Regions from separate parts of the Streptomyces sp. NPDC005811 genome, predicted to be linked through region 2. Evidence: predicted binding sites of a transcription regulator. Region 2 holds the regulator's gene; the other holds the start of a gene.
The links. The regulator HrcA, encoded in region 2, represses chaperone genes, less so after heat shock. The targets are predictions, from matches to a motif close to TTNGCACTCNGNNNNNCNGAGTGCNAA.
Positions count from the first base shown of each region.

Region 1 (14,894 bases), on a different contig from region 2:
GGGCACGGTGATCGCTCCCCGGGGATCGCGCCGTTCGCGGCGACCGTCGCGGTGGACGCCGGCCTCCTGGGGGTCGCGCCCGAGGAGACCGGTATGGCCTCCGGGCTGCTCGACAGCTCCCGCCAGGTCGGCGGGGCCGTCGGGCTCGGAGTGCCGGCGACCGTCGTGGCGGCGCGGGACGGCGCGGGCGGCCGCGGGGGCTCGTCGAGGGGTACACGGCCGTGTCGGCGGTGGGGGCGGGTGCCGCCGTCGCGCTGTCGCGGAGACCCCTCCCACCTGCGCCGACGCGCGCCGCGGAGAATTCTCCGGAAAAATTCGGCGAGGGTGTCGATCCGGTCGGCTCCCGTTCGACGCAGGGGTGAGAGGCCGGGAAGGGACCGGTCGCCGTGAGATACGAGGAGTCGTCATGCCCCGTTACCTGTCGCTCGTGAAGATCGACGAGAACTCCGCCCCCGCCGAGGGCCCCAGCCCCGAGCTGATGCAGCGGATGGGCGAGCTGATCGAGGAGGTCACCAAGGCCGGCGTCATGCTCGACACCGCCGGGCTGCTGCCCTCCGCGCAGGGCACCCGGGTGCACTGGGAGGGCGGGCGGATCTCCGTCACCGACGGGCCGTTCACCGAGGCCAAGGAGGTCGTCGGCGGGTACGCGATCATGCAGTGCAAGGACCGCGCCGAGGCCATCGAGTGGGCCACCCGGTTCCTGAAGGTGCACGAGGAGTTCTGGACCGTCACCTGCGAGGTGCGGGAGATCGCCGAGGGATGAGCCCGTCCGCTGTGCGGACCCGCGGCCAGGGTGTTCGATGGTGGGTTGTGGAACCACAACCCGCCACCGACCCCCGGACCGCCATCGAGACCGTCTTCCGCCTGGAGTTCCCCCGGGTCGTCGCCGCCGTCACCCGGGTCGTCCGGGACGTCGGCATCGCCGAGGAACTCGCGCAGGACGCCCTGGTCGCCGCACTGGAGCAGTGGCCCCGCGACGGCGTCCCGGACCGGCCCGGCGCCTGGCTCACCGCCGCCGCCCGGCACCGCGCCGTCGACCTGGTCCGCCGCCGGGAGAACTACGCCCGCAAGCTCCAGGAGATCGGCCGCACCCTGGAGGACACGCCCCCGCCGCAGGAACCGCAGGACCCGGACGCCATCGACGACGACCTGCTCCGGCTCGTCTTCACCACCTGCCACCCGGTGCTGTCCCCGGAGGCCCGCACCGCCCTCACCCTGCGCCTCCTCGGTGGTCTGACCACGGCCGAGATCGCCCGCGCCTACCTGGTCCCCGAGCCCACCGTCGCCCAGCGCGTCGTCCGGGCCAAGCGGACCCTCGCCACCAGGAACGTCGCCTTCGAGGTGCCGTACGGCCCCGACCGCGAGGCCCGGCTCGGCTCGGTCCTCGACGTCATCTACCTGATCTTCAACGAGGGCTACGCGGCCACCGCGGGCGACGACTGGCTGCGCCCGGCGCTGTGCGAGGACGCCCTGCGGCTCGCCCGGCAGCTCGCCGCGCTGATGCCCAAGGAGCCCGAGGTGCACGGACTGGTCTCCCTGCTGGAGTTCCAGGCCGCCCGCACCGCCGCCCGCACCGCCCCCGACGGCACCCCCGTCCTCCTGAAGGACCAGAACCGGCGCCGCTGGAACCGCATGCTCATCGCCCGCGGCATCACCGCCCTGGACCGCGCGAACGCCACCTCCGCCGGAGCCCCGGGTCCGTACGCCCTCCAGGCCGCCATCGCCGCCTGCCACGCCCACGCCCTCACCTACGAGGACACCGACTGGACCGCCATCGCCACCCTCTACGCGCTGCTGGCCGCCCGCGCCCCGTCCCCGGTCGTCGAACTCAACCGCGCGGTCGCCGTCTCCATGGCCGACGGCCCGGGCCCCGCCCTGGAGATCGTCGACACCCTCGCCGACGAGCCCGCGCTGAGCGGCTACCACCTGCTGCCCAGCGTCCGCGGCGACCTGCTGCTGCGCCTCGGGCGCACGGCGGAGGCGCGGGCCGAGTTCACGCGGGCGGCGGCCCTGGCCCGCAACGAACGGGAGCGGGAGCTGCTGCTGGCCCGGGCGGCCCGGTGCGAAACGTAACTCTGTTCCTGTCTCGTCCAGTTGACCACTAAAGTGTGCGAGCCGCTGTGAAGCGGCTGTGACGTGTGATCCCTGGGGGGACGACAACTTGAGAATGTTCACGCGCCGCCGTGCCGCGGCGCTCGCCACCGCGGCCGCGCTCGCCGCCGTGGGCACCCTGGCGACCGCGCCGGGTGCCGCCGCCGACGACGCGGGCCCCTGGCCCGGCACCGAGGGACGGATCCTCAACGACGGCGGACTGCTGATCGACCCGGCCACCGGCGCGGGCACCGTGATCCCGAACGTGGACTCCTACCCCGCCTGGGCACCCGACGGCAGCCGGCTGGTCAGCGCCGGGAGCCAGGTCTCCAGCATCCGCGCCGGCGGCAGCGGGAAGATCACCCTGCCTCGCGCGGTGGGCGTGCGCTCCAGCGCCCCGTACGAGGACCTGGCCTTCTGGTGGGGCGGCCGGTACGTCGTCTTCGCCACCGGCGGCCAGCTCGTCCACGGCCCCTCCGACGGCTCGTGGGCGCCCCGCCCGCTGCTGACGGCGGCCCAGGAACCCGCCTCCGTCTGCGACAGCGAGCCGACGGTGAGCGTGGGCGGTCTGCTCGCCTTCGAGCGCCGCACGGGCGGCTGCACCGGCACGCCCGGTGTGTACGTCTTCGACGGCACCGCGCAGACCGTCAAGCGCGTCCTGGCCGACGCCGAGCAGCCCGCCTACTCGCCGGACGGCACCAGGCTCGCCTTCGTCCGCAAGGACACCGACGGCAACCCGCAGCTCTTCACGGCGAAGGCCGACGGCACCGACGTCAAGCAGCTCACCACCGGCCCGAACCGGTACGCCAACCCGTCCTGGTCACCCACCGGCACCCGGATCGTCCTCGACGCCCACACCTCGCCGAACAGCGACGACGTGCACACCCTCGCGTCCGTGGACGTGGCGACCGGCACGCTCACCCCGCTCACGGACGCCTCGCGCAGCACCTCGGTCAACAACCCCGGCTACCAGCCGCTGCGCAAGAACAGCACCGTCCGGGTGTGGGGCAGCGACGCCTACGCCACCAACATCGCCTCCTCCCGCTGGACCTGGAACACCCTCGGACAGAGCGTGCCGGGCCTGATGAACGCCAGGTCCGCCGTCCTGGTCAACCGCGACGACGCCGCCTACTCCCTCACCGCGCCCGCCCTGGCCGGCAAGAAGGCCGGGCCGGTGCTGATGACCCCGAAGACGGGGCTGTCGGCCGCGGTGAAGAAGGAACTCGGGCGGATGCTGCCGAAGGGGAAGACCGTCTACCTGGTCGGCGGCACGTCCGTCCTGACCGGCACGGTCGCCACGCAGCTCAAGACCCTCGGCTACGTCCCCAAGCGGCTGTCGGGCGCCGACCGCTACGCGACCTCCGTCGCCGTCGCGAAGGCCGTCAGCACCGCCCCCAAGTACGTCTTCCTGGCCGGCGGCTCCGAGGTCCGCGCCGCCCTCTCGGCGGCCGCCGCGGCCGGCGCCGACGGCACCGCGAGCGCGGGCAGCGTGGTCCTCACCCAGGGCAACAAGCTGACGGCGTCGGTGAAGGCGTACCTGAACAGCCTGAACCCCGACAAGACGACGGTCATCACGGTCGGCTCGGCGGCGAAGTACGCCCTCACCCACACGAGCTACTCGCGGTGGCCGTCGACGTACACCTACTACCCGATCGGGGGCGCCAACGACGCGGCGATCTCCGTCAACATCGCCAAGTTCTGGTGGACCGCGCCGAACCTGGCCGCCCTCACCTACACCGGCACCTGGCGGGACGGCGCCTCGGCGGCCGGCGCCTTCAACGTCTTCGGCCCCCTGCTGTGGACGTCCCGGCCCGCCCTGTCGAGCGAGGTCAACAGCTATCTGGCGCGCGAGTCCGCGAGCGTCGGCTCGGTGGCCGCCTTCGGCACCACCGGCTCGGTCACCACGGGCGCGCTGAACACCGTGGGCGCCTCGATCAGCGCGGGCAGCAGGTACTTCGACTACCGGCCGTACTACAACGGCATCGTCCCGGCCGGCGCGCGGACCGCGCTGAGCGCCGGTGCGGGTGCCGGGAGCGCCGACGCGCTGCCGCCGCGCTCCGGTCCGACGGGCGCCGACCCGCACCTGGACGACCTCGGGACGCGTCAGAAGCAGTAGCGGCCCTCAGGCGGCGGGGGCTCCGAGCAGCATCGTCGGGGCCCCGGCCACCCGGGTGAGGAACACGGTCACCGCGTGCGGCCCGTGCCCCTTCGGCAGCACCTTGCGGCGCAGCTCCTCCGGCTCCACCGCCGAGCCGCGCTTCTTCACGGTCAGGATCCCCACCCCCCGCTCCCGCAGCAGCGCCTTCAACTTCTTCACGTTGAACGGGAGCTGGTCGGTGATCTCGTAGGCGGTGGCGTACGGGGTCGGGCGGAGGGTGTCGGCCGTGATGTACGCGATGGTCTCGTCGACCAGCCCGCCGTCCAGCTCCCGGGCCACCTCGGCGACCAGATGGGCGCGGATGACGGCGCCGTCCGGCTCGTAGAGATAGCGGCCGAGGGGCCGTACGTCCGGGTTCGGCAGACCGGTGCCGAGCAGGGTGCGCGGCCCGGGCAGCAGCGTCGCCCGTACGGCCCCCGGCGCGGTGCCGAACCACAGCACCGCCTCCTTCACGTCCCCGCCGTCCGAGATCCATTCCGCCTCGGCCTCCGCCGGGACCGCCTCGTGCGGCACGCCGGGCGCGATCTTCAGCGCGGCCCGGGGCGCGGCGAGCGCGGCGCCGACCGCCCAGGACAGTGGCGGCGAGTAGGCCTCGGGATCGAAGATCCGCCCGCGCCCGCCCCGCCGCGCCGGGTCCACGAACACGGCGTCGTAGCCGCTCGTGTCCACCTCGGTGACATCGGCCTCCCGTACGTCGATCAGCTCGGCGAGTCCCAGCGCCTCGGCGTTGGCCCGGGCGGCCGCCGCCGTCAGCGGGTCCCGGTCCACGGCCAGCACCCGGATGCCCGCGCGGGCCAGTGCGATCGCGTCGCCGCCGATCCCGCAGCACAGGTCGGCCACCGAGGTCACGCCCTGCTCCCTGAGGCGTGCGGCCCGGTACGCCGCCACACTCGCCCGCGTCGACTGCTCCACCCCGGCGGGTGTGAAGAACATCCGCCCGGCGTCCTCGGCCCCGAACTTCACCACCGCCCGCTGCCGCAGCCGCGCCTGCCCGAGGGCCGCCGACACCAGCTCGGCGGGATGCTCACGGCGCAGCCGTGTGGCGACGGCGAGTTCGTCGGAGGGGGCGGTCCCCCGTACGGCATCGAGCAGAGCGAGGCCTTCGGGGGTGAGGAGGGGGGCGAGGTCGGTCACTCGGTCATTGTCGGTCAGGGGAGCGGGTGGTGCGGCGTCGGCCGGTGATCTTGTCCGGCCGGCGGTCCTGGTGTGGGCCGGCCGGGGGACCGTGGGGCCTCGGCGGCGGTGTCGGGGCGGGGCGCGGGGGCCGGGCTGGGAAGATCCGGCGCCATGGGAGTTGTCGTACAAAACGATAAAAATAGCGCCTCTCGGGTCAGGCTGCGGGGCGGTATCGCGCTGCTGGTTCTCACCGCGATCGTGGCGGGCTGCGGGGAGGGCGGCGACCCCGAGGGCAGCGACCCGGCCCCCGGACAGCAGGCCGGACAGCAGGCCGGGCTGCAGGTCGGCCAGGCCGCACCCCCGGTCCGGGCGCTGCACTCGTACGCGGAACGGCTGCGCGCCGAGCAGGCGGCCCGGGTCGCCGCGGCCCGGCGCTGGGGCCTCAGGCAGGTCCCGCTCACCCCGCCGCCCCCGCCCGCGAAGAAGCCCCGGATCACCACCCGGGACGGCTTCGAGGTGCGCGACCACGAGGAACTCGGCCTCCCGCCCGTCTTCACCTCGGTCCCCACCCGGGACAAGGTCGTCTTCCTCACCATCGACGACGGCGCCGAGAAGGACCCGCGGTTCCTGCGGATGATGAGCGAGCTGAGGATCCCGTACACCGCCTTCCTCAGCGACTACCTCATCAGCGACGACTACCCGTACTTCACGAAGATGCAGGCCGCCGGGGTGACCCTGAACAACCACACCCTCCACCACCCCTATCTGCCCGCCCTGTCCTACCGGCGGCAGAAGCACGAGATCTGCGGCATGCAGACGGTGCTCGGCGAGCGCTACGGCAGACGCCCGGTCCTCTTCCGGCCGCCCTACGGCAACTACAACCGCGACACGCTGATCGCCGCGAAGTCCTGCGGGGTGACGTACGCCCCACTCTGGGACGAGGAGGTCTTCGTCGACCACTGGGAGTACCGAGAGTGGGACCGCGACCTGCACCCCGGCGACATCGTCCTGAGCCACTTCCGCGGCCGGGGCGACTGGAAGGGCACCATGCCCGACATGGTCCGCCGGTTCCTGAACAAGGTCACCGCACAGGGGTACGCGGTGGCACGTCTGGAGGACTACCTGTGAGGACGCGGGGGCTGATCGCCGTACTGCTGGCGCTGGCGGTGACGGCGCTGACCGGCTGCGCCCAGTCCGTCGACCCGATCGAACGCCTGGGCAAGAAGGCCGCCCAACGGGTGCGCCCCCTCTCCCACGGCCCGGGCAGCCCCGGCAGCCCCGGCAGCGCGGGCCGCTCCGGCCAGCAGCCGCTCCCCCCGGTCGTCGACCACGTCCCCACCCACGACAAGGTCGTCTTCCTCACCTACGACGACGGTGCCGAACGCGACCCCCGCTTCATCGACCTGGTCCGCGAACTCCGCCTCCCCGTCAGCGTGTTCCTCACCGACAGCGTGGTCGGCCCCGGCTACGGCCACTTCGCCCGGCTGCGCTCGGTCGGCGCCACCCTGGAGAACCACACCCTCGACCACGCGGCCCTGCGCGGACTGCCGTACGCCGGCCAGCGCGCCGAGATCTGCGGCCAGCAGGAGAAACTCCACGCCCGCTTCGGCCTGCGTCCCCGCTTGTTCCGCCCGCCCTACGGCGCGTACGACAGCACCACCCTGCGCGCCGCCGCCGACTGCGGCATCACCGCCGTCGTCCTCTGGCGCGCCGCGATGGGCCCCGCCGGCCTCACCTACCCGCACGGCACCCCCGGTCTGCGCCCCGGCGACATCGTCGCCCTGGACCCGGACGAGTCCACCGACCCCAGCCTGCGCGAACGCACCACGGAACTGCTGCGGGTGCTGCGGGAGCGGGGCCTGACGGTGGGGAAACTGGAGGACTACCTGTAGGGCGAATCGGCCCGGGCAAATCGGCCGACGCGCCACGGGATTAGCAGTCCGCTTGACCGAGTGCTAATCGCGGTCATAGTCTCGGCTCTGGCACTCCCCACTGGAGAGTGCCAACAACGCGACGGGCAGGTCCGGCACCCGCGACGACGGATCCACCTGGTCGCCACCTCAGACAGTTAACCCCGTGAGATCTCCGAAGGGGGAGGTCGGATCGTGACGACCGCCAGCTCCAAGGTTGCCATCAAGCCGCTTGAGGACCGCATCGTGGTCCAGCCGCTCGACGCCGAGCAGACCACGGCCTCCGGCCTGGTCATCCCGGACACCGCGAAGGAGAAGCCCCAGGAGGGCGCCGTCCTCGCCGTGGGCCCGGGCCGCTTCGAGAACGGCGAGCGCCTGCCGCTCGACGTCAAGGTCGGCGACGTCGTGCTGTACAGCAAGTACGGCGGCACCGAGGTGAAGTACAACGGCGAGGAGTACCTCGTCCTCTCGGCTCGCGACGTCCTCGCGATCATCGAGAAGTAGTTCTTCACCCGAGCACATTGCGTGCTTGAAGCTTGATGCTGCGCCCCTGGCTCCCGCCACCACATAAGAAGCCGGGCGCCCGGGGCGCAGTGCCTTTTCACCCCACGTTTTCCGCCCACAGATTTCCGAGAGGGCTGCCGCTGTCATGGCGAAGATCCTGAAGTTCGACGAGGACGCCCGTCGCGCCCTCGAGCGCGGCGTCAACAAGCTGGCCGACACGGTCAAGGTGACGATCGGTCCCAAGGGCCGCAACGTCGTCATCGACAAGAAGTTCGGCGCCCCGACCATCACCAACGACGGCGTCACCATCGCCCGTGAGGTGGAGATCGACGACCCGTACGAGAACCTCGGCGCCCAGCTCGTGAAGGAGGTGGCGACCAAGACCAACGACATCGCGGGTGACGGCACCACCACCGCCACCGTGCTGGCCCAGGCGCTCGTCCGCGAGGGCCTGAAGAACGTCGCCGCCGGTGCTTCCCCGGCCGCCCTGAAGAAGGGCATCGACGCCGCGGTCAAGGCCGTCTCCGACGAGCTGCTCGCCACCGCGCGCCCGATCGACGACAAGGCGGACATCGCCGCCGTCGCCGCGCTGTCCGCCCAGGACCAGCAGGTCGGCGAGCTCATCGCCGAGGCGATGGACAAGGTCGGCAAGGACGGCGTCATCACCGTCGAGGAGTCCAACACCTTCGGTCTGGAGCTGGACTTCACCGAGGGCATGGCCTTCGACAAGGGCTACCTCTCGCCGTACTTCGTGACGGACCAGGAGCGCATGGAGGCGGTCCTGGAGGACCCCTACATCCTCATCAACCAGGGCAAGATCGGCTCCATCTCCGACCTGCTGCCGCTGCTGGAGAAGGTCATCCAGACCAACTCCTCCAAGCCGCTGCTGATCATCGCCGAGGACGTCGAGGGCGAGGCCCTGTCGACCCTGGTCGTGAACAAGATCCGCGGCACCTTCAACGCGGTCGCGGTCAAGGCCCCCGGCTTCGGTGACCGCCGCAAGGCGATGCTCCAGGACATGGCCACCCTCACCGGTGCCACCGTCATCTCCGAGGAGGTCGGCCTCAAGCTCGACCAGGTCGGCGTCGACGTCCTCGGTTCCGCCCGCCGCGTCACCATCACCAAGGACGACACGACGATCGTCGACGGCGCCGGCGACTCCGCCGACGTGCACGGCCGCGTCGCGCAGATCAAGGCCGAGATCGAGAACACCGACTCCGACTGGGACCGCGAGAAGCTCCAGGAGCGCCTCGCGAAGCTCGCCGGCGGCGTGTGCGTGATCAAGGTCGGCGCCGCCACCGAGGTGGAGCTGAAGGAGAAGAAGCACCGTCTGGAGGACGCCATCTCCGCGACCCGCGCCGCGGTCGAGGAGGGCATCGTCTCCGGTGGTGGCTCCGCGCTGGTCCACGCCGTCAAGGTCCTCGAGGGCAACCTCGACAAGACGGGCGACGAGGCCACCGGTGTCTCCGTGGTCCGCAAGGCCGCCGTCGAGCCGCTGCGCTGGATCGCCGAGAACGCCGGCCTGGAGGGTTACGTCATCACCTCCAAGGTCGCCGAGCTCGACAAGGGCCAGGGCTTCAACGCCGCCACCGGCGAGTACGGCGACCTGGTCAAGGCCGGCGTCATCGACCCGGTCAAGGTCACCCGCTCCGCCCTGGAGAACGCCGCCTCCATCGCCTCCCTCCTGCTGACGACCGAGACCCTGGTCGTCGAGAAGAAGGAAGAGGAAGAGCCGGCCGCCGCCGGTGGCCACCACGGCCACTCGCACTGAGGCACACCGCCTGAGGCACACCGCCTCCCGCGCTCCGCGCGAAGAAGCCCCCGTTCCGGTGCGGAACGGGGGCTTCCCCCTTCGCGGGCGGAATGTGGTTCGGGTGGGGGGCCGGGTCAGCCCTCCAGTGCGTCCAGGGCGCCGAGCTGGGCCATCAGCCCCAGCCGGTCGTACTGCCACCAGGCCTCGGCGATCCTTCCGTCCCCGTCGAAGCGGAAGACGGTCGTCCCGGTCATGGTGACCTGCTTGCCGGTGGCCGCGAGGCCCATGAAGTCGCCCTTGTGGGTGCCGCGCCAGGTCCACCGGTTGCACACCCGGTCGTCCTGCGCGATCTGGTCCTCGACCTCGAAGGCGAAGTCGAAGCCGGCCCGCCACATGGAGACCTCGCGCCGCATCGCGTCCATCCCCATGGTGTCCTGCTCGTTGGCCGGGTCGTGGTCGTGGTAGTCCTGGGCGATCAGACCGTCGAGCGGAGGCAGTTCACCCCGGGTGCCGATCGTCTCGAACATCCGCCGCGCGGTCGCCGCGTACAGCTTCTCGTCCCGTACGACGTCCAGATCGGTGAACGTGGGCATCTCGTCGCACAGGGCCACCAGATCGCGGAAGATCTTGTCCGTCTCCGGCAGGTTCGAGTTCCGCATGGCCTCCTCGTACGAGGGGAACTCCACGATCTCGATGAAGTGCGACGCGTCCGAGCGGTCCTTGCCCACCACCGCGTGCGTCGCCGTCCGCTTCCCCCTGGTCTGTTCGACCCATGTGTCCATCAGCCGGTCCATCTCGTCGAACCGACTGGTCCTGCAGTCGATGAGCTGCACGAATGTCATGACGCCGCCTCCGGTCCCCCTGGGTCCGGTCTTCTGACAAGCCCATTTTCCCACCGGAGTGCCGACGTCACCTGCGTACCGGGACGCCGGCTACTGCGGCCCGTACTTCCGCCCGGTCCGGGAGCTGATCCCGCCCAGCAGCGCACGCGGCGTCACCTTCACCAGACCCATCAGCGTCTTGTAGCGCGGGTCGGGGATCGACAGCGACTTCCCGCGCGCCAGATCGGCCAGCGAGGCCGCGACCAGCTTGTCCGCGTCCAGCCACATCCAGCCCGGGATGTTGTCCGTACCCATCCCGGCCCGCTCGTGGAACTCCGTACGCACGAAGCCCGGGCACAGCGCCATCAGCCGTACGCCGCTGCCGGCCAGATCCTTCGCCGCGCCCTGCGTGAACTGCACGACCCACGCCTTCGACGCCCCGTACGTTCCGCGCGGCAGGAACGCCGCCACCGAGGCCACGTTCACCACACCGCCGCGCCCGCGCTCGCGCATCGAGGTCACCGCCGCCGACGTCAGCCGCAGCACCGCCTCGCAGTGCACCTTGAGCATCTTCAGCTCGTCGGCCATCGGTACGTCGAGATAGCGGCCCTTGTTGCCGAAGCCCGCGTTGTTGATCAGCAGGTCGACGGGGTTCTTGCGGTCGCCGAGCCGGGCGGCCACCGCCTCGATGCCCGCGTCGGTGGCGAGGTCGGCGACCAGCACCTCCGCCTCGATGCCGTGCCGGTCGTGCAGTTCGGTCGCCTGCTCGCGCAGCCGCTTGGTGTCCCGGGCGACGAGGACGAGATCATGCCCGTCCGCCGCCAGTCTGCGGGCGAACGCGGCACCGATGCCCGCGGTCGAACCCGTGATGAGAGCCGTTGTCATGGCAGAAGCGTAGTGACCCGGACTGTGCGGGTCCGCTCTCTGCACGCGGCCTCCCGAACGTGAAGGACCGGTGCGCGCCGCCGCCGTGACCGCCGCTCAGGCGCCGTACTTCGCCACGTACTTCCGCGCCTGCGCCAGCGCCTCCGGATGCAGCGCCTCGCCCGCCGCGAGCAGCCGGGGCAGCAGATCACGACGGGTGGTGACGGCCTGGAACTGCATCCGGGCCGTCACCTCGTGCTCCGGGACGTGGACGATCTCGATCGCGTCCCCCGCGCGGACCTCACCCGGCTCGATCACCCGCAGGTACGCGCCGGTCGCCGCCTTCTCCGTGAACCGTCTGACCCACTTCTCCTCGCCCAGGTGGCCCTGGAAGGTACGGCACGGGATCCGCCCGGAGGTCACCTCCAGCACCACGTCCGGGCCGATCCGCCAGCGCTCGCCGATCCGCGCCCCGGAGACGTCGAGGCCGCTGGTGGTGAGGTTCTCGCCGAACACGCCGGCCGGCAGCGGGCGCCCCAGCTCGGGCTCCCAGTCGTCGAGGTCCTCGCGCGCGACCGCGTACACCGCCTGGTCGTTCCCGCCGTGGTGGATCAGGGAGCAGACGTCGTCCCCGGCCAGTCCGCTGCCGGCGACGCCCTTCGGGCCCGGCGCCGAGATCCGCACGGGTCCCTCGACCGGACGCTTGTCGATGCCCGTCAGCTTCTGCGGGTGATCGGTGTACGGGACGGCGCGCGCCCGGCCCAGGTTGACGGAGAGAAGCCTCATGGCCACCACGGTAGGTCACCGACCTCAAAGGGTCCACGCATTTTTCGACGCGCTATCCAAGATTCGCTTATGCTCGAAAGATGATCGAGGCCCGTCATCTCCGCGTCCTGCGTGCCGTCGCCGCCACCGGCTCCTTCTCGGCGGCCGGACGCGAGCTGGGCTGCACCCAGCCGGCCGTCAGCCAGCAGATGAAGGCGCTGGAAACCTCCGTGGGCACCCCCCTGCTGATCCGCAGCGGCCGGGAGATGCGGCTGACCCAGGCGGGCGAGGCCCTCGTGCGGCACGCGGCCGGGATCCTCTCCGGCCTCACCGCCGCCGAGGAGGAGGTCGCCGCGATCGCGGGGCTGCGCGCCGGCCGCGTCCGGCTGGTCTCCTTCCCCAGCGGCAGCTCCACACTGGTCCCCACCGCCCTCGCCGCCCTGCGCGCCGACCACCCCGGTACCCGGGTCTCCCTGGAGGAGGCCGAACCGCCCGAGTCGGTCGACGCGCTCCGGGCCGGGGACTGCGACATCGCCCTCGCGTTCCGCTACGCGCGCGTGCCGGGCGCGAGGACGGCCGGGGGACCGGCCGAGGAGTGGGACGACCTGGTCGTACGGCCGCTGCTGACGGACCGCCTCGTCGCCCTCGTACCGGAGGGGCACCGGCTGGCGCACGCGCGGACCGTCGCCATCGGCGACCTCGCCGCCGAACCGTGGATCGCGGGCTGCCCGCGCTGCCGGGGCCAGCTGGTGGAGGTGTGCGAGCGGGCGGGCTTCACCCCCCGCATCGACTTCGCGACCGACGACTACCCGGCGGTGGTCGGCCTGGTCGGCGCCGGTCTCGGCGTGGCCGTCCTGCCCCAGCTCGCGATCGAGTCCGTACGGCCCCGGGGAGCGCGCGCGGTCACCCTGGAACCGGCGGTGCGGCGGGAGATCGTCGCGCTCACCCTGCCCGACCTCGCCCAGGTGCCGGCGGTCGCGGCGACGCTGGAGCGGCTGGAGCGGGCGGCGACGGCGACGCGGGGCAGGTAGGAACGGCGGGCACGCGTGTGCGTACCCGCCGTCCGGCTTCCGTCTTGCAGAAACGTTCCTTCAGAGTTCCTTCACGTGCGTTCCCTCATGTGTCCGACGACGCGTCCCTCGCGCCCGTCGACGCTGACACCAGGCGGTTGCGCGCCCGGCCCATCAGCTCCTCGCGCTCGTCCTCGGTCAACCCGCCCCACACGCCGTACGGCTCACGTACGGCGAGCGCGTGCGCGGCGCACTGCGCGCGGACCGGGCACCTCATGCAGACCTCCTTGGCCGAGTTCTCTCGAGCGCTCCGAGCCGCCCCGCGCTCACCCTCCGGATGGAAGAAGAGCGAACTGTCCACCCCGCGGCAGGCAGCCAGGAGCTGCCAGTCCCACAGGTCCGCGTTCGGTCCGGGAAGGCGGGAGAAATCTGCCATTGCGTGACCCCTTGTAGCCGTTCTGAGCGGATACGGTGCCCACGACCGTACAACTACGATCTAAGGAGATGAAAATATGACTCATTGCGAATCTAGCCTCAGACACCAGCTAAAGGGAAGAAATAGGGCTGAATGGGGCATGGGTTGTGATGAAAGCTTGAGGGTCAGCGCGGCAGCCTCCACCGTGTCCGCGCCCTCACGTAGAGTGCCGAAGACTGCACGCGGCCCCGTAACTCTTTCGAGTGACCATCGTTGAGAGTGCGAGGCGGTTGAAAACACAAACGCTCGGGCAGGCGTCCGAGACGGTCGACCGCACAGGTGACGATTTCCCACCAGCCTGGAGGCACAAGGTGACGCGCATCAGCTGCGGAGGGCGGCCATGACTTCCGTCCTCGTCTGCGACGACTCCCCGCTTGCCCGAGAGGCGCTCCGCCGCGCGGTCGCGACCGTGCCCGGCGTCGAGCGCGTGACGACGGCGGCCAACGGCGAGGAAGTCCTCCGCCGCTGGGGCGCCGACCGCTCGGACCTCATCCTGATGGACGTGCGCATGCCCGGACTGGGCGGCGTCGAGACCGTACGGCGGCTGCTGTCCGCCGACCCCGGTGCGCGCATCATCATGCTCACCGTCGCCGAGGACCTGGACGGCGTGGCCCTCGCGGTCGCCGCCGGCGCCCGCGGCTATCTGCACAAGGACGCCTCGCGCGCGGAGCTGCGGGCGACCGTCACGCAGGCGCTCGCCGACCCGACCTGGCGACTGGCCCCGCGCCGGCTGCGCTCGGCCGAGATGGGCGCGGCGCCCACGCTCACCGCGCGTGAGATCCAGGTCCTCGAAGGCATGAGCCACGGCCGCTCCAACGCGGAGATCGGCCGCGAGCTGTTCCTCTCCGAGGACACCGTCAAGACCCACGCCCGGCGCCTGTTCAAGAAACTCGGCGCCTCGGACCGCGCCCACGCGGTGGCCCTGGGCTTCCGGTGGGGCCTGGTCCGCTAGCACCGTCCGGCGGTCATGCCGCGGGGCGGGACGGTGCGGGCTCTGCGGTGCGGGGCCGATCTTGGTTTCCGTGGTGTGGGGCCCGTCCGGGTTTCTGCGCGGTGGGCCGGTTCGGGTGTCTGCTCGGCGGGGCTGATTCGGGGTTCCGCGGTGCGGGGCCGGCATGGGTTCCCGTGTTGCGGGGCCGGCCGGTCTGGCATTGCACGGTCCGGGGCCCGGGATTCGGGGTTCGAGCCCGAGCGGCTTCCCGCGATGCGTTGCCTGGGCGAGACGGCTCTCGGCGCTGTGGGAGCCGCCGGTGCGGCCTTCGGTGGAGCGGGCCCCGGGGTGGCTTCCGCGATACGGGGATACGGGTTCGGTGTTCCCGTGCGCAGGGCGGGTCCGGTGTTCCCGCCCGCCGCACGGGGCTGGTGCGCCTTCCCGCCGAACGGGGCGCGAGGCCGAACGCCTTCCGTTGTTCCGCGAACGGTCCGAG
Region 1 covers NZ_JBEXXK010000015.1:106,884-121,777, forward strand. Annotated here, with positions in the region: gene ABZ490_RS18205 (YciI family protein) at 407-763, shown strand; gene ABZ490_RS18210 (sigma-70 family RNA polymerase sigma factor) at 811-2,073, shown strand; gene ABZ490_RS18215 (cell wall-binding repeat-containing protein) at 2,168-4,207, shown strand; gene ABZ490_RS18220 (methyltransferase domain-containing protein) at 4,214-5,383, opposite strand; gene ABZ490_RS18225 (polysaccharide deacetylase family protein) at 5,537-6,493, shown strand; gene ABZ490_RS18230 (polysaccharide deacetylase family protein) at 6,490-7,257, shown strand; gene groES (co-chaperone GroES) at 7,471-7,779, shown strand; gene groL (chaperonin GroEL) at 7,925-9,550, shown strand; gene ABZ490_RS18245 (ester cyclase) at 9,667-10,374, opposite strand; gene ABZ490_RS18250 (SDR family oxidoreductase) at 10,465-11,238, opposite strand; gene ABZ490_RS18255 (MOSC domain-containing protein) at 11,335-12,003, opposite strand; gene ABZ490_RS18260 (LysR family transcriptional regulator) at 12,084-13,013, shown strand; gene ABZ490_RS18265 (WhiB family transcriptional regulator) at 13,099-13,428, opposite strand; gene ABZ490_RS18270 (response regulator transcription factor) at 13,808-14,419, shown strand.
Region 1: groES (co-chaperone GroES) is a predicted target of HrcA. The motif match lies at 7,298-7,324, and genes of this name have one in related genera.

Region 2 (14,894 bases):
ATGGAGGGCTACCACGGGCTGCCCGACAAGACCGCCGAGGTGCTGGAGGCCGACGGCTGGTTCCACACCGGTGACATCGGCGAGCTGTCGCCCGACGGCTATCTGCGGATCACCGACCGCAAGAAGGACCTGTTCAAGACATCCGGTGGCAAGTACATCGCGCCCACCGAGGTCGAGGGCCAGTTCAAGTCGGTGTGCCCGTACGTCTCCAACATCCTCGTGCACGGCGCCGACCGGAACTTCTGCACCGCGCTGATCGCGCTGGACGAGGTGTCCATCCTCGACTGGGCCAAGGAGAACGGGCTCGGGGGCAGGTCGTACGCCGAGGTCGTCGCCGCGCCCGAGACGGTCGCGCTCATCGAGGGCCACGTCGCCGAGCTCAACGCCGGGCTCCAGAGGTGGCAGACGATCAAGAAGTTCCGGCTGCTGCCGCGGGATCTCGACGTGGAGCACGGCGAGATCACGCCGAGTCTGAAGCTGAAGCGGCCGGTGGTGGAGCGGGAGTACCAGCACCTGATCGAGGAGATGTACGCGGGGACGCGGGAGGCATAGGGGCGGGTTGGGGCGCGTGGGAGGCTGCGGGAGCGTTGTGGTTGCTCGCGCAGTTCCCCGCGCCCCTTTCGGTCGGCTGTAGTCCCCGTGCTCGAAAAGCGAACCTTATTCGTCCTTCATCGAGCACATCCGTACACACACGCAGCACCCTTCGCATACGACATGATCCCCTTCGGTCACGCACCGCATATGGCTGGGATCCGTCTGTCACCCTGAGGGCATCCGAACTGCCCGGGGAGCTGCGCATGGGGGCCATTCCGACCCAGCGGGAGACCGTCTCCCTCGGTATCGGTGCGCCGTCGTCCGCGACCCCCGACGCGCCCCCGGTCACCCGCGCCACCCTGGCCGGCAGCCCCCATGCCCCCGGCCTCGCCCGCGCTCTGGTGCGGGCCGCGTTCGCGGAGTGGGGGGACCTTCCCGAACGCCTGGCCGAGGACGTGACCCTCGTCGTCAGCGAGCTCGTCACCAACGCCGTCGTGCACGCCGGCACCGACGTGGACCTGCTGTGCCGGCTGGAGGACGATCCCGAACAGGGACACGCGGTCGTCGTCGAGGTCGGGGACCACCACCCCTCCCGCGCCCCCCGCGACCACCCGCCCGAGACGCCGCACGAGACCCCGGAGTACGGCCGCGGCCTGCGGCTGGTCGCCGCGCTCGCCGACGCCTGGGGAGTGACGTACCGCAGGGGCGCGAAGACGGTGTGGGCGCGGCTGCTGCCCCTGGCCCCCGAGCCGTACGAGACCGACGGGACGTACGGCGCCTCGCCCGTCGCGCCCCTCGACCCCCTCCTCGAAGCCCTCGCCCCCGAACCGCAGCCCTCCTGCCGGGACGGAGACTGGCTGAACCGCGGCGCCCTGTCGTTCCTCGCCGAGGCCTCCGACCTGCTCGCCGGGCAGCTCGACGAGGATCTCGTCGCCGCGCTCACCAGCCAGCTCCTGGTGCCCCGGCTCGCCGACTGGTGCGGGGTCTGGCTGGAGGACGAGGTCAGCGGGCACGGCGGCGGCTGGGGCGAATGGGCCGGCGGCCCCGGACCGCGACTGGCCCGGGTCTGGCACGGCGACGAGGGCCGGATCGAGGAGCTGCGCCGGGCCCTGGAGAAGGATCCGCCGCGCCCCGCGGAACCGCCCCGCTCCGGGCCCGAGCACTTCCCCTGGCCCGGCGCGGCGCTCGGCCCGCGCGGCGCCGCCCTCGCCTACCGGCTGATCGCCGGCGGCCGCCCGCTCGGCACCCTGGTCATCGGGCGGGCCGGACCGGGTGCCTTCGCCGACGAGGTCACCGGGCTCGTCGAGGACCTGGGCCGCCGGGTGGCGCTGGCGATCGGCGCGGCCCGCCAGTACGCCCGCCAGGCCACCATCAGCGCCGTCCTCCAGCGCGGGCTGCTGCCCGGCGCCGTCGCCGAGATCCCCGGCGTGCGCAGCGCCCTCGTCCACGAGCCGCGCGAGCAGGGCGGCCCGAGCGGCGACTTCTACGACCTGTTCCCGGCGGGCGACGGCCGCTGGTGCTTCGCCATCGGCGACGTCCAGGGCAAGGGCCCGGAGGCGGCCGTCGTCATCGGCCTCGCCCGCCCCTGGCTGCGGCTGCTGGCCCGTGAGGGGTACGGCGTCCCCGACGTCCTGGACCGGCTCAACCAGCTCCTCCTCGACGACGCCACCGAGGCCGCCGACGCCGCCGCCCGCGCCTTCGTCGGCCCCACCGGCCCCGGCGACGGCCCCCAGACCCGGTTCCTGTCCCTCCTCTACGGCGAGCTGGCCCCCTTCGAGGGCGGCGTCCGCTGCACCCTGGCCTCCGCCGGGCACCCGCTGCCGCTGCTCCTCGGCCCGGACGGCTCCGTCGCCACGGCCGCGCGCCCCCAGACCCTGCTCGGGGTCATCGAGGACGTGACGTACACCAGCGACGTGCTCGAGCTGCGGCACGGCGACAGCCTGCTGTGCGTCACCGACGGGGTCACCGAGCGGCGCTCCGGCCTCCGCCAGTTCGACGACGGCGACGGGCTGGCCGTCGCGCTCGCCGGCTGCGTGGGCCTGGGGGCCGAGCCGATCGCCGAGCGGATCCGCCGGCTCGTCCACGAGTTCGGCGAGCATCCCCCGGAGGACGATCTGGCGCTGCTGGTGCTCCAGGCGGAGTGACCGTCGTCGTACGCCGGCGCGGTACGGGACAATGGAGGGCATGCCTTCCGCACTCCCCGACGGTGAGCCCGTCCCCGACGACGGCGCGCTCCCGGCGCACGCGCTCACCGGCGCAGCCGACCGCCCCCTCGGGTTCTATCTGCACGTCCCCTACTGCGCGACCCGCTGCGGGTACTGCGACTTCAACACCTACACCGCCACCGAGCTGCGCGGCACCGGCGGAGTCCTCGCCTCCCGCGACAACTACGCCGACACCCTGATCGACGAGATCCGGCTGTCGCGGAAGGTGCTGGGCGACGACCCGCGTCCGGTCCGCACGGTCTTCGTCGGCGGCGGCACCCCCACGCTCCTTGCCGCCGACGACCTCGTCCGGATGCTGGGCGCGATCCGCGACGAGTTCGGCCTGGCGGCGGACGCGGAGGTGACGACGGAGGCCAACCCGGAGTCCGTCGACCCGTCCTATCTCGCCACGCTCCGCGCGGGCGGCTTCAACCGGATCTCCTTCGGCATGCAGAGCGCCCGGCAGCACGTGCTGAAGGTCCTCGACCGCACCCACACCCCCGGCCGCCCCGAGGCCTGTGTCGCGGAGGCCCGCACGGCGGGCTTCGAGCACGTCAACCTGGACCTGATCTACGGCACCCCGGGCGAGTCCGACGACGACTGGCGGGCCTCCCTGGAGGCCGCGCTCGGCGCCGGACCCGACCATGTCTCCGCGTACGCCCTGATCGTCGAGGAGGGCACCCAGCTGGCCCGGCGCATCCGGCGCGGGGAGATCCCGATGACCGACGACGACGTCCACGCCGACCGCTATCTGATCGCGGACGAGGTGATGACCGCCGCCGGCTACGACTGGTACGAGGTCTCCAACTGGGCCACCTCGCCTGCGGCCCGCTGTCTGCACAACGAGCTGTACTGGCGCGGCGCGGACTGGTGGGGCGCGGGCCCCGGGGCGCACTCCCACGTGGGCGGCGTGCGCTGGTGGAACGTGAAGCATCCGGGCGCGTACGCGGCAGCCCTTGCCGCCGGCCGCTCCCCCGGGGCGGGGCGTGAGCTGCTCTCCGAGGAGGACCGGCGGGTCGAGCGAGTCCTGCTGGAGCTGCGGCTGCGGGAGGGCGTCCCGCTGGACCTGCTCCGGGAGGAGGGCCTGAAGGCCTCCCGCCGGGCCCTGACGGACGGGCTGCTGGCGCAGGCCCCGTACGACGGCGGCCGTGCCGTGCTCACCCTGCGGGGGCGGCTGCTGGCGGACGCGGTGGTGCGGGACCTGGTGGACTGATCACCCCGGCGAGTGAATCCCCTGTGGAGCTGGAACCCCCCGAGGGCATCAGGGCCGAGCTGCTGCGGGGGACCGTCGTGATGACGCCGAGTCCGGATCTGGTGCACAAGCGGAGCGTGACCGACGTGGTGGACCAGATTCCGCGCAGTCGCTGGTCCCGGCTCCAGGCCATGCGCGTGGACATGTTCGACGATGTCAGCGCGCCCGTACCTGACGTGGTGGTGGTCGAGCGTGATGCGTGCCCGAAGCAGGGGGCGCTGGTTCCGGCCGGGGTGGTCACCGCAGTGATCGAGGTCGTCTCCGGACGGAGCGCCGATCGCGACTACCTTCTCAAGCGCTCTGTCTATGCGGCGGCCAAGGTACCCGCCTACCTGATCATCGATCCCGTCATGGCTCAGTGCGTTCTGCTCAGTGAGCCGAAGGGCGGGGGTGAGGACGCCGACTACCGACGGCAGCGGCACGCCTTCTTCGGTGAACTGATGCCGTTGGAACCCCTTGGCCTCGAACTGGACACCAGCGAATTCGCCGCCTACGAGAATGTCAGGCCCCACCGCTACCCGTGACGAAGTCGATCAGCTCCTCCACTCGCCCCAGCAGCGCGGGCTCCAGGTCCTTGTAGGAGCCGACCCGCGCCAGGATCGCCTGCCACACCGCCCCGGTGTTGTCGGACGGCCAGCCCAGCGCCCGGCACACGCCCGTCTTCCAGTCCTGGCCGTGCGGCACGCGCGGCCAGGCCGTGATGCCCAGGGACGACGGCTTCACCGCCTCCCAGATGTCGATGTACGGGTGACCGACGACCAGGGCGTGCTCGCTCGTCACCGCCTGCGCGATGCGGAATTCCTTCGTGCCGGGCACCAGGTGGTCCACCAGCACCCCCAGCCGCGCGTCCGGCCCGGGGCCGAAGTCCTCGACGATCGCCGGGAGGTCGTCCACGCCCTCCAGGTACTCCACCACCACGCCCTCGACGCGCAGGTCGTCGCCCCACACCTTCTCGACCAGTTCGGCGTCGTGCCGGCCCTCGACGTAGATGCGGCCGGCGCGGGCCACGCGGGCGCGGGCGCCGGGGACGGCTACCGAGCCGGACGCGGTGCGGGTAGGACGCACGGGGCCGGAAGAAGGCCGTACGAGGGTCACCACACGGCCCTCCAGGAGGAAGCCCCGGGGCTCCAGCGGGAACACCCGGTGCTTGCCGAAGCGGTCCTCCAGGGTCACCGTGCCCGCCTCGCAGCGGATCACCGCGCCGCAGAAGCCGGTGCCGGGCTCCTCCACCACGAGGCCGGGCTCCGCCGGGACCTCGGGGACGGGCTTCGGCTTCTTCCAGGGAGGGGTGAGATCCGGCGAGTACGGGCGCATTCGGATGACGATAGGAGAAGCCCCCGCCCGAGCGCACCCGGCTCAGTGCGACACGCCGAAGCGCGCCGCCAGCGCGTCCCGCTGCCGCCGTACGAACGCCGCGTCCACCACCGCCCCGTGCCCCGGCACGTACAGCGCGTCCTCGCCGCCGAGGGCGAGGAGGCGGTCCAGGGCCGCCGGCCAGTGCGAGGGGACGGCGTCGGGGCCCGCCTGGGGCTCGCCGGACTCCTCCACCAGATCGCCGCAGAAGACGACCTCCGGGGAGCCGGGGACCAGGACCACGAGGTCGTGCGCCGTGTGCGCCGGGCCCACGTTCGCGAGCAGGACCTGACGGCTCCCGCCCAGGTCGAGGGTCCACTCGCCGGAGACCAGGTGGCGGGGGGCGACCAGCGTGTCCGCCGCCTCCGTCGCCGTCGCCTCGTCCAGACCGTTGCGCACCGCGTCCGCCCGCAGCTCCTCCGCCGGGACCGTGTCCATGCCCACCGCCCCGTACACCTCCGCGCCCGCGAACGCCGCCGCACCGAACACATGGTCGAAATGCGGATGGGTGAGCGCGAGATGGGTCACACGCGCGCCGGTCAGCTCCTCGGCCTGCGTCCGCAGCCGCACCCCCTCCGCCAGACCCGACCCGGCGTCCACCATCAGCACCGCGCCCGCCCCGACGACCAGCCCCGCCGTGCAGTCCCAGCCCGGCAGGCGCACCCGCCCGACCCCGGCGGCGACCCGCTCCCACCCCAGCTCTTCCCAAGTCATGGTCATACCGGGACGCTAACGGTAGGGCGTCCCGGCGTCGGCCGACCTTGCCCCCGGTGTACCCCACAGCCGTACACTGACCGGGGAACGTCTGGCACTCGGAAGCGAAGAGTGCCAGGGGGGACGCCCAGGGGACTGGGGACGACCACGGGAGGTGTGCGCGGGTGCTGAGTGAACGCAGGCTGCAGGTGCTGCGCGCCATCGTCCAGGACTACGTCGGAACCGAGGAGCCGGTGGGGTCCAAGGCCCTCACCGAGCGGCACAGCCTCGGCGTCTCCCCGGCCACCGTGCGCAACGACATGGCCGCCCTGGAGGACGAGGGATACATCGCCCAGCCGCACACCAGCGCCGGGCGGATCCCCACCGACAAGGGCTACCGGCTGTTCGTCGACAAGCTGGCCGGCGTCAAGCCGATGACCGCGCCCGAGCGGCGCGCCATCCAGAACTTCCTCGACGGCGCCGTCGACCTCGACGACGTCGTGGCGCGGACCGTACGGCTGCTCGCGCAGCTCACCCGGCAGGTCGCCGTCGTGCAGTACCCGTCGCTGACCCGGTCCACCGTGCGGCACGTGGAACTGCTGGCGCTCGCGCCGGCCCGGCTGATGCTCGTGCTGATCACGGACACCGGACGGGTCGAGCAGCGCATGGTGGACTGCCCGGCGCCCTTCGGGGAGGCCTCTCTGGCGGATCTACGCGCGCGGCTCAACAGCCGGGTCGCCGGCCGCCGGTTCGCCGACGTGCCGCGCCTGGTGGAGGACCTGCCGGAAGCCTTCGAGGCGGACGACCGCGGCACGGTCTCGACGGTGCTCTCCACCCTGCTGGAGACCCTCGTCGAGGAGAACGAGGAGCGGCTGATGATCGGCGGCACCGCCAATCTCACCCGCTTCGGACATGACTTCCCTCTCACCATCCGGCCCGTCCTGGAGGCCCTGGAGGAACACGTCGTTCTCCTCAAACTCCTGGGCGAGGCGGGGGATTCGGGCATGACCGTACGCATCGGTCATGAGAACGCCTATGAGGGACTCAACTCCACTTCCGTGGTCTCGGTCGGCTACGGTTCGGGCGGCGAGGCAGTCGCCAAACTCGGCGTGGTCGGCCCGACCCGCATGGATTACCCGGGAACGATGGGAGCGGTACGAGCGGTGGCACGTTACGTCGGACAGATCCTGGCGGAGTCGTAAGTGGCCACGGACTACTACGCCGTTCTCGGCGTGCGCCGCGACGCGTCGCAGGATGAGATCAAGAAGGCCTTCCGCCGGCTCGCCCGCGAGCTGCACCCGGACGTCAACCCGGATCCGAAGACCCAGGAGCGGTTCAAGGAGATCAACGCCGCCTACGAGGTGCTGTCGGACCCGCAGAAGAAGCAGGTCTACGACCTCGGCGGCGACCCCCTCTCGCAGGCCGGCGGCGGTGGCGCGGGCGGCTTCGGGGCCGGTGGCTTCGGCAACTTCTCCGACATCATGGACGCGTTCTTCGGTACGGCGTCCCAGCGGGGGCCGAGGTCCAGGACCCGGCGCGGCCAGGACGCGATGATCCGGCTGGAGATCGACCTCGAGGAGGCGGCCTTCGGCACCACCAAGGACATCCAGGTCGACACCGCGATCGTCTGCTCCACGTGCAGCGGCGAGGGCGCCGCCCCCGGCACCACCGCCCAGACGTGCGACATGTGCCGCGGCCGCGGCGAGGTCTCCCAGGTGACCCGGTCCTTCCTCGGCCAGGTCATGACCTCCCGCCCCTGCCCCCAGTGCCAGGGCTTCGGCACCATCGTCCCGAACCCCTGCCCGGAGTGCGCGGGCGACGGCCGGGTCCGCTCCCGGCGCACGCTCACCGTCAAGATCCCGGCCGGCGTCGACAACGGCACCCGGATCCAGCTCGCGGGCGAGGGCGAGGTCGGCCCCGGCGGCGGCCCCGCCGGCGACCTCTACGTCGAGATCCACGAGCTGCCGCACTCCACCTTCCAGCGGCGCGGCGACGATCTGCACTGCACGGTCACCATCCCGATGACCGCGGCGTCCCTCGGCACCAAGGTGCCGCTGGAGACGCTCGACGGCCTGGAGGAGGTCGACATCCGGCCCGGTACCCAGTCCGGCCAGTCGATCCCGCTGCACGGCCGGGGCGTCACGCATCTGCGCGGCGGCGGGCGGGGCGACCTCATCGTCCACGTCGAGGTCATGACCCCGACCAAGCTCGACCCCGAGCAGGAGCGGCTGCTGCGCGAGCTGGCCAAGCTGCGCGGCGAGGAGCGGCCCCAGGGCCAGTTCCAGCCGGGCCAGCAGGGGCTGTTCTCCCGTCTGAAGGACGCGTTCAACGGGCGCTGAGCGGTCACCCGTCCCGGACGATGCCCTTGGCCTATGCCAAGCGGTGGCCGGTTTCGGACTTGTTCGGAGGACGTGACAACATGCCGTCATGTCCTCCGAGCTGACCGATCTCTTCCCCCACCCGATCGTGCAGGCCCCCATGGCGGGCGGTGTCTCCGTACCGCCGCTCGCCGCCGCCGTCTCCGAGGCCGGCGGGCTCGGATTCCTGGCCGGCGGCTACAAGACGGCCGACGGCATGTACCAGGAGATCAAGCAGCTCCGCGGACTGACCGGCCGCCCCTTCGGCGTGAACCTCTTCATGCCGCAGCCCGAGTATCCCGAGACGGGCGCCGTCCAGCTCTACGCCGAGCAGCTCGCCGGTGAGGTCACCTGGTACGAGACCGAGCTCGGCGACCCCGACAGCGGCCGCGACGACGGCTACGACGCCAAGATCGCCGTACTGCTGGACGACCCCGTGCCGGTGGTCTCCTTCCACTTCGGCGTCCCGGCCGCCGACACGCTGAAGTCCCTGCGCCGGGCCGGGACGTTCACCCTCGTCACCGTGACCTCCGCCGAGGAGGCGCTCGCCGTCGAGCGGGCCGGCGCGGACGCGGTCATCGTGCAGGGCACGGAGGCCGGCGGCCACCAGGGCACCCACAAGGACATCCCCGAGAACGACGGCTCCGCCCTCGGCCTGCTCGCCCTGCTCGGCCAGGTCCGCGAGGCCGTGGGCCTGCCGGTCGTCGCCGCCGGCGGCATCATGCGCGGCAGCCAGATCGCCGCCGTCCTCGCGGCCGGCGCGAGCGCCGCCCAGCTCGGCACCGCGTTCCTCGCCACCCCCGAGTCCGGGGCGCAGGCCGTGCACAAGGCCGCCCTCACCGACCCCCTGTTCGTCCGCACCGAGCTGACCCGCGCCTTCTCCGGCCGCCCGGCCCGCGGCCTGGTCAACCGCTTCCTGCGCGAGCACGGCCCCTACGCCCCCGCCGCCTACCCCGAGGTCCACCACCTCACCTCCCCGCTGCGCAAGGCCGCCGCCAAGGCCGGCGACGCGCAGGGCATGGCCCTGTGGGCCGGCCAGGGCCACCGCATGGCCCGCGAGCTGCCCGCCGCGGAGCTCGTCGAGGTACTGGTCGCGGAACTGGCGGCCGCGCGGGCCGCCTCGGCCGAGGGCGACGCGCGATGACCGCGCCCGTCTTCGTCGTCGACCGGCTCGCCCCCGCGGGGCCGCAGTTCGTGCTCGACGGGCCCGAGGGGCGGCACGCCGTCTCCGTGAAGCGGCTGCGGCCCGGCGAGGACGTCGTCCTCACCGACGGGCACGGCCGCTGGGCCGAGGGCGTCGTCCGCGCCGCCGAGGGCAAGGACCGGCTGGTGCTGGACCTGGGACCGGTCCGGGACGAACCCGAGGCGTCCCCCCGGATCACCGTCGTCCAGGCCCTCCCCAAGGGCGACCGCGGCGAGGTCGCCGTCGAGACGATGACCGAGGTCGGCGTCGACGCGATCGTGCCCTGGCAGGCGTCCCGCTGCATCACCCAGTGGCGCGGCGAGCGGGGCCTGAAGGCGCTCGGCAAGTGGCGGGCCACCGCCCGCGAGGCCGGCAAGCAGTCCCGCCGGGTCCGCTTCCCCGAGGTCGCCGACGCGGCGAGCACCAAGCAGGTCGCCGCGCTGCTCGCGGGGGCCGACTTCGCGGCCGTCCTGCACGAGAGCGGCGAGGACCGGCTCGCCGGCGCCGCACTCCCCGCCCACGGCGAGATCGTGCTCGTCGTCGGCCCCGAGGGAGGCGTCTCCCCCGACGAACTGGCCGCCTTCGCCGAGGCCGGCGCCCGGCCCCACGTCCTCGGCCCCACCGTGCTGCGCACCTCCACCGCGGGCACCGCCGCCGCGGCCCTCCTCCTCGGCCGCACCGGCCGCTGGTCCTGACGCCGGGAGCACCCGTGGAACTTGCCCAGATACGGCTCCTCGTCACCGACTTCGCCGCCTGCTACCGCTTCTACGACGACGTCCTCGGCCTGACCCCGCAGTCCGGCGCGGCCGGGGGCCCGTACGAGAAGTTCAGCCCGCGCACCGGCTCCGCCGGGATCGCCCTCCAGGACCGCGCCATGATGGCCGCCGTTCTCGACGAACTCGACGGCCCGGCGGCCGGGCACCGCTCCCTGGTGGTGCTGCGCGTCGACGACCTCGACGCGTACTGCGCGCAGATCACCTCCCGGGGCGCCACCCTGCTGCACGGCCCCGCCCCGATGACCGACCGGATGCGCGTCGCCCATCTCAAGGACCCCGAAGGCAATCTGGTGGAGCTTCAGGAGTGGCTCCTGCTGCGCGGTTGACCCGGGCGATCCTGGCCGCATCCGGGCTACCGCGCCGCGGGCGGGAGTGGCAGGCTGCCGTCCATGGGGGTATTGAGGCGGATTTGGCTTCTCCTGTTCGTGCCTGTCGCCGTGGGCGCCGCCGTGGCCTGCGAGCCGGGCGGCGGGGTGAGCGGCATCTCCGTGGCGTACACCACCGATCAGGCAGCCACGGCCGAGATCGGGCGCCGGGACGTGGACGTCCGCTGGCTGACCTGCACCGCCGCCCGGGCGGACCGCCTCGTCTCCGTCGACTGCCAGGGGCAGACCGCGGACGGCAAGGACATCACGGTCACCGGCAAGGTCGAACGGGCCGTCGACGGCAAGTGCGTGCGCGGCGATCTGCGGGCGGACGTCGGCAAGAAGGAGCTGTTCCGGGTCAGCGGGCTCGGGGACTGCGGCTCCGCGAAGCCCTCGCCGGTCGAGGCCCCTTCCTCCTCGGCCGGACCGTCGGGTTCCGCCCCGTCCGGCGGACCGTCCGGCGCCCGGCCGACCGTCACGGTCACCGTGACCGTCACCCGGACCGTGGACGCCCAGGGCGGACAGAAGTGATCGAAACCCCTGACCTGCGGTCCCATCCCTGAATACAGTGATCTGGTGACACAGTCCGCGACGCCTGCCGCATACTTCCGACACCCGCATCCGCACGGCGAGTTGGTGGCGTTCGCCGCCGAGGACGACGTGTGGCTCGCTCCCCTCGACGGGGGACGCGCCTGGCGGGTCAGTGCCGACAACGTCCCCGTCTCGGCACCCCGCATCTCACCCGACGGAACCACCGTCGCCTGGACCTCCACCCGCGACGGCGCCCCCGAGGTGCACCTCGCGCCCGTCGACGGCGGACCGGCCACCCGCCTGACGCACTGGGGGAGTTGGCAGACCCGGGTGCGCGGCTGGACCCCCGACGGCCGGGTCCTCGCCGTCAGCACCCACGACCAGGCCACCCTGCGCCGCAGCTGGGCCCGCGCCGTCCCGGTCGACGGCGGACCGGCCACCACCCTGCCGTACGGCCCCGTGGGCGCCGTCGCGTACGGCCCGCACACCGTGCTGCTGTCCGCGCCGATGGGCCGCGAGGCCGCCTACTGGAAGCGCTACCGGGGCGGTACGGCCGGAAAGCTCTGGATCGACCGGGACGGCAGCGGCGAGTTCGTCCGGCTGCACCAGGACCTCGACGGCAACCTCGAATGCCCGGTGTGGGCGGGGGACCGGATCGCGTTCCTCTCCGACCACGAGGGCACCGGCGCGCTCTACTCCTCCCTCGCCGACGGCTCAGACCTGCGCCGCCACACCGCTCTCGACGGCTTCTACGCCCGCCAGGCCACCGGCGACGGCACCCGGATCGCGTACGCCTCGGCCGGTGAACTGTGGCTGCTCGACGACCTCGACGGCGCCGAGCCCCGCCGCCTCGACATCCGCCTCGGCGGACAGCGCACCGACCGCCGCCCCCACCCCGTCACCGCCGCCCGCTGGCTCGGCGGCGCCGCCCCGGACCACACCGCGCGCGGCAGCGCCGTCGAGGTGCGCGGCGCCGTCCACTGGGTGACCCACCGCTCCGGACCCGCCCGCGCTCTCGCCGCCCAGCCCGGAGTGCGGGCACGGCTGCCGCGCACCTTCCGCACGGAGGGCGAGGAGTGGGTCGTCTGGGTGACGGACGCCGAGGGCGAGGACGCCCTGGAGTTCGCGCCCGCCACCGGAGCAGTCCCCGGCGCCACCCCGCGCCGGCTCGCGGCCGGACGCCTCGGCCGGGTCCTGGAACTCGCCATGGCCCCCGACGGCGGCCGGGCCGCCGTCGCCACGCACGACGGCCGGCTCCTCCTCGTCGAACGGGAGAGCGGAGAGGTCCGCGAGGTCGACCGCAGCGCCGACGGAGAGGTCTCCGACCTGGTCTTCTCCCCGGACTCCGGCTGGCTCGCCTGGTCCCACCCCGGCCCGCCCCCGCTCGCCCAGCTCAAACTCGCCAACGTCACCGACCTCTCGGTCACCGAGGCCACCCCGCTGCGCTTCCGCGACTACGCGCCCGCCTTCACCCTCGACGGCAAGCACCTGGCGTTCCTCTCCACCCGCGCCTTCGACCCGGTCTACGACGAACACGTCTTCGACCTCGCCTTCCCGGCCGGCGCCCGCCCGCACCTGATCACCCTCGCGGCGACGACCCCGTCCCCGTTCGGCCCGCAGCGCCACGGCCGTCCCTTCGACGCCCCCGACAAGGACGAGACCCCCGACAGCGAGGGCACCCCCGCCACCCGCATCGACCTCGAAGGCCTCGCCGACCGGATAGTGCCCTTCCCCGTCGAGGCCGGCCGCTACTCCTCCCTCGCCGCCGCCAAGGACGGCGTCCTGTGGCTGCGGCATCCCGTACGCGGTGTCCTCGGCGCCTCCCGGGCCACCCCGGACGACCCCGACCCGCGCACCGAGCTGGAGCGCTACGACCTCGTCCAGCAGCGCATCGAACACCTCGCCGCCGACGCCGACGGCTTCGAGGTCAGCGGCGACGGCAAACGGCTGCTGCTGCGCACCGACGGCAAGCTCAAGGTCGTCCCCAGCGACCGGCGCGCCTCCGGCGACGAGGACAGCGACACCAACATCACCGTCGACCTCGGCCGGATCCGGCAGACCGTCGACCCGGCGGCCGAGTGGCGCCAGATGTACGACGAGACCGGCCGCATCATGCGGGACAACTTCTGGCTCGCCGACCTCGGCGGACTCGACTGGGACGCCGTCCTGGACCGCTACCGGCCGCTCCTCGACCGGGTCGCCACCCACGACGACCTGGTCGACGTGCTGTGGGAGGTGCACGGCGAACTCGGCACCTCCCACGCCTATGTCTCCCCGCGCGGCGGCCACGGCCGCGGCGCCCGCCAGGGCCTCCTCGGCGCCGACCTCTCCCGCCACGACGACGGCAGCTGGCGCATCGACCGCGTCCTGCCCTCGGAGACCTCCGACCCCGACGCCCGCTCCCCGCTCGCCGCCCCCGGCGTCGCGGTACGGGCGGGCGACGCGATCCTCGCCGTGGCCGGCCACCCGGTGGACCCGGTCACCGGCCCCGCCCCGCTGCTCGTCGGCACGGCCGGCAAGGTCGTCGAACTGACCGTCTCCCCGGCCGGCGGGGGCGAGCCCCGGCACGCGGTCGTGGTCCCCATCGACGACGAGGAGGCCCTGCGCTACCACGCCTGGGTCGCCGACCGCCGGGCGTACGTCCACGAGGTCTCCGGCGGCCGCCTCGGCTACCTCCACGTCCCCGACATGCAGGCGCCCGGCTGGGCCCAGATCCACCGCGACCTGCGCGTCGAGGTGGCCCGTGAGGGCCTCGTCGTGGACGTCCGGGAGAACCGCGGCGGCCACACCTCCCAGCTGGTCGTGGAGAAGCTCGCCCGCCGGATCGTCGGCTGGGACGTCCCGCGCGACGCCCGCCCGTTCTCCTACCCCCTGGACGCCCCGCGCGGCCCCGTGGTCGCCGTCGCCAACGAGTTCTCCGGCTCCGACGGCGACATCGTCAACGCCGCCATCAAGGCCCTCGGCATCGGCCCGGTCGTCGGCACCCGCACCTGGGGCGGCACGATCGGCATCGACAGCCGCTACCACCTGGTCGACGGCACCCTGGTCACCCAGCCCAAGTACGCCATCTGGCTGGAGGGCTACGGCTGGGGGGTGGAGAACCACGGAGTCGACCCCGACGTAGAGGTGGTCTGCACCCCGCAGGACCACGCGGCGGGCAGGGACGTCCAGTTGGACGAGGCGGTGAGCCTCGCCTTGCAGGCACTGGAGGAACGTCCAGCGAAAACTCCGCCAAGTCTGCCAAGTTAAGGGGCGCGGGGAACTGCGCGACCAGCCACGATGGCACCCGCACCCGACAACGCTACGATGCCACCCGATCACCGGCTCAACCCGAGGGGACCGACATGGCAGGGGAACCGCAGGACGACTGTCTGTTCTGCAAGATCGCCGAGGGCCACATCCCGGCGACGATCGTCCGCGAGACGGAGACGACCGTCGCCTTCCGGGACATCAACCCGCAGGCGCCCACCCACGTCCTGGTGATCCCCAAGGTGCACTACGAGAACGCCGCGGAGCTGGCCGCCGCCGAACCGGCGATCGCCGCGGACGTCCTGCGCGAGGCGAAGGCGGTCGCCGAGGAGGACAAGCTGGAGAGCTACCGGATCGTCTTCAACACCGGCAGCGGCGCCGGCCAGACCGTCTGGCA
Region 2 covers NZ_JBEXXK010000001.1:105,092-119,985, forward strand. Annotated here, with positions in the region: gene ABZ490_RS00470 (AMP-dependent synthetase/ligase) at 1-552, shown strand, start outside; gene ABZ490_RS00475 (SpoIIE family protein phosphatase) at 798-2,678, shown strand; gene hemW (radical SAM family heme chaperone HemW) at 2,719-3,951, shown strand; gene ABZ490_RS00485 (Uma2 family endonuclease) at 3,975-4,514, shown strand; gene ABZ490_RS00490 (DUF3097 domain-containing protein) at 4,492-5,304, opposite strand; gene ABZ490_RS00495 (MBL fold metallo-hydrolase) at 5,347-6,063, opposite strand; gene hrcA (heat-inducible transcriptional repressor HrcA) at 6,222-7,238, shown strand; gene dnaJ (molecular chaperone DnaJ) at 7,239-8,375, shown strand; gene ABZ490_RS00510 (nitronate monooxygenase) at 8,464-9,537, shown strand; gene ABZ490_RS00515 (16S rRNA (uracil(1498)-N(3))-methyltransferase) at 9,534-10,271, shown strand; gene ABZ490_RS00520 (VOC family protein) at 10,286-10,678, shown strand; gene ABZ490_RS00525 (hypothetical protein) at 10,742-11,248, shown strand; gene ABZ490_RS00530 (S41 family peptidase) at 11,294-14,497, shown strand; gene ABZ490_RS00535 (histidine triad nucleotide-binding protein) at 14,593-14,894, shown strand, end outside.